2 regions of the Wansuia hejianensis genome follow, and region 1 is predicted to be linked to the other one. Evidence: predicted binding sites of a transcription regulator. Region 1 holds the regulator's gene; the other holds the start of a gene.

Region 1 (3,421 bases):
ACATCAAAGGTACCGCCGCCCAGGTCATATACCATGATCTTCTGCTCTTTCTCATTATCCAGACCGTATGCCAGAGCTGCAGCCGTCGGCTCATTGATGATACGTTTTACTTCCAGCCCGGCGATCTTTCCTGCATCCTTTGTAGCCTGACGCTGTGCGTCATTGAAATATGCCGGAACAGTAATTACTGCTTCTGTCACCTTCTCGCCCAGATAATTCTCTGCATCACTTTTCAGTTTCTGCAGAATCATGGCTGAAATCTCCTGGGGTGAATATTTCTTACCGTCAATATCCACCTTATAGTCTGTTCCCATATGCCTCTTGATCGAAGATATTGTCTTGTCAGCGTTGGTTACCGCCTGACGTTTTGCCGGTTCGCCCACCAGACGCTCACCTGTCTTAGTAAAAGCCACTACAGACGGCGTCGTTCTGCTGCCTTCCGCATTAGCGATAACAGTGGGTTTTCCACCTTCCATAACAGCTACACAGCTGTTTGTAGTTCCTAAATCAATACCAATTATTTTACTCATGGCTGTTTCTCCTCCTAATCATATTTGATTTCTATTCTAATTTTATAATTTGCCATTCATTTCCGCAGTGTATGTGCCGTTTAATTGGCTACCTTCACCATACTGTGGCGTACCACGGAATCCTTATACTTGTACCCCTTCTGGAATTCTTCAACGATCACATTCTCGCCGGATTCCTCATCCTCCACATGCATCACAGCATTGTGGATATTGGGGTCAAATTCTTTTCCCACGCTCTCGATCACGGTGACGCCCAGATCAGCCAGCATTGTGGTAAGCTGTTTGTAAATCTTGTTCATACCGTCCGCAAACGGGTCTTCCAGATCAGCTCCGGCCAGTCCCCGCTCAAAATTATCCACCACGGGAAGCAGCTTTTCAATGACGTCTTTAGCTCCGATCATGTACATGCTCGCCTTCTCTTTATCCGTGCGCTTTCTATAATTGTCAAACTCTGCCATCTGCCGGGTCAGGCGGTCGGTAAGCTCTTCTATTTTTTCGTCTTTTTTGTCCTTCTTTTCTTTTTTCTTTCCAAAGAATTTTTTTTCTTTAGATTCCTGTTTTGCAGCCGTTTCAGAATCCTTAGCTCCGTCCGAATCCCCGGGCTCCTCCGCTGCCCCGTTCCTCTCTCCGGCTTCGCCTTCATCAACCTCCGGGCTGCCGCTTTCGGCCTGGCCGCAAGCTTCTTCTCCGGTATTTACGGTTTTCTTTTCCTCTTCTAATTCTGCGTCTGTCTTATTCTTTTCTGTATCCGACACGATTTATCTCCACCTTTCCGGCGCGTCTGTGGTTTCCGGTTGTATTCTGCGGAAACACGCCTTTCTACGTATCTGTCTTGCTATCTTTTCTGAATATGGAATCTAATTGAGTCTTTAAAGTCTTCAGATTATCCACAACATTTTCGTAATCCATTCTCTTGGGTCCAATGATTCCGATTGTCCCTTTCATCCCTTCTCCCAGATCGTAGCTGGCCGTCACTACGGAGCAGTCCTTCATCGTCTGGATCGGCGATTCATTCCCTATATATACCTGAATGCCGGTTCCGGGATTCCCACCCTCTTCTGAACTGTTATCCATAAGCATCTCCACCAGTTCACGCTTTTCTTCAAAAGCAGAAATCAATTCGCTGGCCTTACTGGAATCCGCCAGTTCAGGGTATTTAAAGATATTCGTGGCTCCGCTGGTATAAACCGGCATATCTTCCTCATTAACCTGTATCGCTTCAGCTACTGCGTCTACGACGCTGCTGATCACCGCGCTGTGAATGCCCGCCTGCTGCTTCATCCGCTGGATCATATTGAGATTGATCTCGCCGATGGTCAGGCCGTTCAACTGGGTATTCAGCAATAAATTCAGCTTCAGGATCTGTTCCCCGTCAATGGGCTCTTCCAGATCGATCATCTGATTCTTCACCAGATTGCCCTCCGCTACTATTACGGCAAGTATCTGATCCTCGTTAACTTTGGAAAGCTGAATAAATTTAAGCCGGGTCCGATGATAGGCCGGACCTGTGATCATCGTGGCGTAATTCGTATTAGATGCCAGGACCTTCACCACCTGCTTTAGCACCTTCTCCAGCCGGTCAGTCTTTTCAATCATGAGTTCTTTTATATCTGAGACTTCCTGATCTTTTTGCCGGATCAGCTCATCTACATATAAACGATAACCTTTATCTGAAGGAATGCGGCCGGCGGAAGTGTGGGGCTGCAGAATGTAACCCATCTCTTCCAGGTCCGACATCTCATTCCGAATTGTGGCGGAGCTCAAGTTCAAGTCTGTGTACTTTGAAATCGTCCGGGAACCTACCGGTTCTCCTGTCGCCAGATAGGTCTGAATGATTGCAGTAAGTATAGTCTTCTTCCTTCCATCCAGTTCCATACCTGTTCAGCTCCTCTCTTAATTCTGATAATGGCTTTAGCCATCGGATCTGTTTGGCTTGTTAGCACTCATTAAACTAGAGTGCTAATATCTATGTTTTTAAGATAGCACTCCACAATCTGTTTGTCAACACTTTTTACAAGAAATTATGTGTTTTTTTGTTGAAATTATTTTAAAGCTTTTCTGAATGCCCTCACAGATTTTATGGATCTATTACTGCCTGGCTCTGGCTATACTACGATAAAAAGGCCGCCCCGACAGCTTCTAAGCTGTTTGGCAGCCTTAATCACTTTTAATAAAAGTTTTTGCTCAATGCCCCAGCATGTTTTCAATAAAAACACCGTAACCGCTGGTGGCGTCTGAGATAAACACGTGGGTAACGGCTCCTATGAGCCGTCCGTTCTGCAAAATAGGGCTGCCTGACATTCCCTGGACAATTCCTCCGGTCTTATCCAGCAATTCCTGGTCAGTAACCTTAATTGTGAAGCATTTGTTGGTATCCTGCTGATTCCAGTCAATCTGCGTCACCTCAATGCCATATTCCTGTACGGTGCCGTCCACACAGCATAAAATGGTTGCAGGCCCTATTTCAATCTCCTGCTTACGGCCAATTTCCACAGAACGCAGCGGCAGGCTGGCTTCACCTTCTTCCGACAGCGTTCCATAGATGCCGACTTTTGAATTATCATTGATCTCTCCGATCAGCTCTTCCGGATAGTAGTGTATGACACCCTGCAGCTCTCCCGGACTTCCATCCTGGCCTTTTACTACAGATAAGATGTCTGCCTGATAAAGTTCACCACTTCCTACCTTCAAGATCTCACCCACATCCACATCACTGATCCCATGGCCGAGAGCGCCAAAGGTATTATCTTCTTCCACATAAGTCAGGGTACCTATGCCCTGGATATTATCCCTGACCCAAATGCCCAGCTTATAGGAACCGTCGTTGGCCTGTACCGGACTCAGCTTCAGATCAACCGTTTCTCCCTGACGCATGACTTCCAGAACCATAG
Region 2 (3,421 bases), 1.5 Mb from region 1:
GCAGGGCTGCCCGGATGGCATCAGAATGATAGTCGCTGAAATGACAGAAGATATAGAAGCGGCGGAGAGCCAGGAAGAAATCAAAGAAATCTTCTGCAGGACGGCTCGCAGACTGACAGAGGAAAACAGCGATATGGATGAAAAACGGGAAAAAACGGCAGTCGAATGGATCAGGGATTATATAGACAGACATTATTCGGGCAGCATTTCGCTGACAGATATGTCAGAGATGGTACATCTGAACGCCAACTATTTCAGCGATATCTTCCACAGAGAGACAGGAAAGTCTTTTAAAGAATATTTAACAAGCGTACGGATGGAAGCGGCTAAGACGCTGCTGCGACAGACAGGTTACAAACAGGGGGAAGTGGCGGCCATGGCGGGGTACCGCGATGTAAAACATTTTACAAGAGTATTTAAAAAATATGTAGGGATTTCTCCGTCGGAATACAGAAAACTAATGAGGGAATGATGAGACGATCGGATAAGCAGAGATTCTGCGGGAAAGAAACATCTAGAATGCTGACGAGACATATTGCTTCGGTGGTGGCGATTCAGTGCGGTTTGCAGCTGATCAATCTCTGGGCCTGTGAGAAGCTCCCGGAAAGCCGGCTGTTGAAAATTCTTTCCGGGTTGATGTTGCTGATGATGGCTGCAGAGGTTTTTTACTTTGTGTTTCGGATTCTGCGCTCGATTCGTGCAGTAGAGAATAAGATCAGTCAGCTGAGCAGGGAAGAGGATACGGATACTGCCGCCCGGCTTTCCGAACAGAACGGCACTTCGGAACTCATGGAGGCGATTGAGATCCTGCTGGAAAAAGAATCTTCGGCCAATGTGATGAAAAAGCAGGCGGAAATTAATGCGCTGCAGAGCCAGATAAACCCCCACTTTCTCTATAATACATTGGAAACCATCCGCGGACAGGCGATTTGCTGCGGAGCTGTGGAGATTGCCGAGATGGCCAAAGCGCTGGCTGATATATTCCGTTTTAATATTAATAAGAGAGGCTCCATGATTTTTCTGTACGAGGAGATGGATAATATCGATGCGTATATGAAAATACAAAAGACCCGGTTTCGCGAACGGTTTACACTGGATAAAGAGATAGCACCAGAACTGATGCAGATGAGAATTCCAAAACTTCTGATACAGCCGCTTGTCGAAAACGCATTGAAGCACGGACTGGAACTGAAGAGGGGAAAAGGGCATATCTGGGTGAGAGCAGAGCAGATGGAGGATATGCTGCTTGTCACGGTGGCCGATGATGGAATCGGGATGAGTCTGACCAGTTTGGAACAGCTGAACGAGCGGATCCGCCTGGGAACCAGAGGTCTTAGTTCTGCGGGTAAAATTACCAACATCGGACTTTCTAACATTAATGACCGGGTGAAAATGATCTATGGGCCGAAATATGGAGTAACAGTAAGAAGCGTCCAGAACGTGGGAACCAGAGTGACAGTTTCACTTGGTTTGCAGAAACCGGATGAAGAAGAGTTCTGAACGGCAGTGTGCGGCCGCTGGTTTGAATATATGGAGCGGTCATACCGGAAGATCAGAAAAAATATTAAAAAATTAGCACTCACCTCTTGACAGTGCTAACAATACGTGTTATATTACAAATAGAACAAAGGGAAAGGACCTGAGTTCAGGTAAACCGTATGTTAAGGCATTGATTGGTTAGAATAATGAAAAAGAATGGAGGAATGACTTATGTTAATGCCCAGTATTTTTAGAGATAACCTGTTTGATGATTTTATGATGAACCCCTGGAGAAGTGATTTCTTCAACACTCCGTCAGACAGAAAGTATATGATGAGCACGGATGTGAAGGAGAACGACGACACCTATGAATTGGACATCGAGCTTCCCGGCTATAAGAAAGAGGATGTCCACGCGGAGCTGAACAATGGATATCTGACTATATCTGCTTCTAAGAATGAGAACAGGGACGAGAAGGATGAGAAAGGCAACTATATCCGCCGGGAGCGCTATAGCGGCAGCTGCAGCAGAAGCTTCTATGTGGGCGAGAATGTAAAGCAGGAAGACATCCACGCGAAGTTTGAGGACGGAGTCCTGAAGCTGGTGGTTCCGAAGGAAGACAAGAAGAAAGTGGAAGAAAAGAAATATATCGCGATTGAAGGATAATTGAACACAGAATAGCCGGAGGGATGAAATTCTCATTCCCTCCGGCTTTGTTTTGTATTATAATGTAAAATAGTTGCTATGTGGTTCAGGATTAATCGGGAAGGAGTATACAGAAACATGACAGAAGATGGCATAATGGAGCTGGCAAAGAACGAAGGTTTTACCAATGTGGCGGTGATTCCGGCGGATAAACTGGTTTTTGACCGGGAGCTTCGGAAATATTGTGAAGAGAATGTATGTGGAAATTATGGGAAAAATTATTCATGTCCACCTTTTTGCGGCACTCCGGAGGAGATGCGGGACAGAGCCGGGAAATACGGCCGGGCGTGGATCTTTCAGACAATTGCGGATGTGGGAAGCTGGGATAACCGTCGCAAGCTTGTGGAGGTAAAAGCGGATCATAACCGCAGGAGCCGCAATCTGATTCAGATGCTGAGGGAAGAGGGAGTAGACGGCCTGCCCATGCTGGCCGGACCCTGCGAAGCCTGTGGCACCTGCAAGGGGTTTTCGGGAGAAGCCTGCAAATACCCGGAGGAGGCACCATCCTGTATTTCCGCTTACTGCATGAAGGCAGAGCTGATGGCAGAAGAGGCCGGAATCCCCTACTGGTGCGGCGAAGGGGTGGTCGCCTATTTCAGCCTGTATCTGGTATGAATGAAATTACGAATAAGGAAAGGGACTCTTTATGGAATCAAAATTGATGAGACACAAATATTTCCTGTATGCCACGGAATTCTTTGCGGGCATGTCTGTGATGGCGGTAGAATTGGGGGCCAGCCGTCTGATGGCGCCGTATTTCAGTTCTTCCCAGATCGTATGGACTGTCATAATCGGCGTAATTATGATCGCCATGGCTCTGGGCAACGTATGGGGCGGGCGCTCAGCGGATAAACGGCAGGATCCGGGCAGGCTGTACAGGAGACTGATGATCGCGGCAGTATGGATTGCGCTGATTCCATTTCTGGGCCGGTACCTGATTGTGGGGATTTCCCTGCTGCTGGCAACGTTTATATCTTCTAATTTCCTGATATGGGCGGCTCTGTTTACCTGTCTGGCGATTTTTGCTTTTCCCTGCGTGCTCCTGGGAACTGTGACGCCGTCTCTGGTGAAATACACAGTGGCCAGCCTGGACAATAACGGCAAGACGGTGGGTGAGCTGGGGGCGCTGAATACGATCGGAAGCATCATCGGAACATTTCTGCCGACCTTTGTCACGATACCTGCGGTGGGAACAGCGGCCACTTTTCTGATATTTTCAGGCGTGCTGGCATTCATC

What was found. The regulator HrcA, encoded in region 1, represses chaperone genes, less so after heat shock. The targets are predictions, from matches to a motif close to TGTTAGCACTCNNNNNNNNNGAGTGCTAACA.
Region 2: a site for HrcA is predicted at 1,571-1,601, ahead of H9Q79_RS06695 (Hsp20/alpha crystallin family protein). Genes of this name have one in related genera too.

What each region holds. Positions count from the first base shown of each region.
Region 1 covers NZ_CP060635.1:3,927,622-3,931,042, reverse strand. The annotation lists gene dnaK (molecular chaperone DnaK) at 1-530, opposite strand, end outside; gene grpE (nucleotide exchange factor GrpE) at 611-1,285, opposite strand; gene hrcA (heat-inducible transcriptional repressor HrcA) at 1,350-2,405, opposite strand; gene spoIVB (SpoIVB peptidase) at 2,715-3,421, opposite strand, start outside.
Region 2 covers NZ_CP060635.1:1,446,717-1,450,137, reverse strand. The annotation lists gene H9Q79_RS06705 (response regulator transcription factor) at 1-472, shown strand, start outside; gene H9Q79_RS06700 (sensor histidine kinase) at 469-1,500, shown strand; gene H9Q79_RS06695 (Hsp20/alpha crystallin family protein) at 1,711-2,145, shown strand; gene H9Q79_RS06690 (DUF2284 domain-containing protein) at 2,263-2,799, shown strand; gene H9Q79_RS06685 (spermidine synthase) at 2,831-3,421, shown strand, end outside.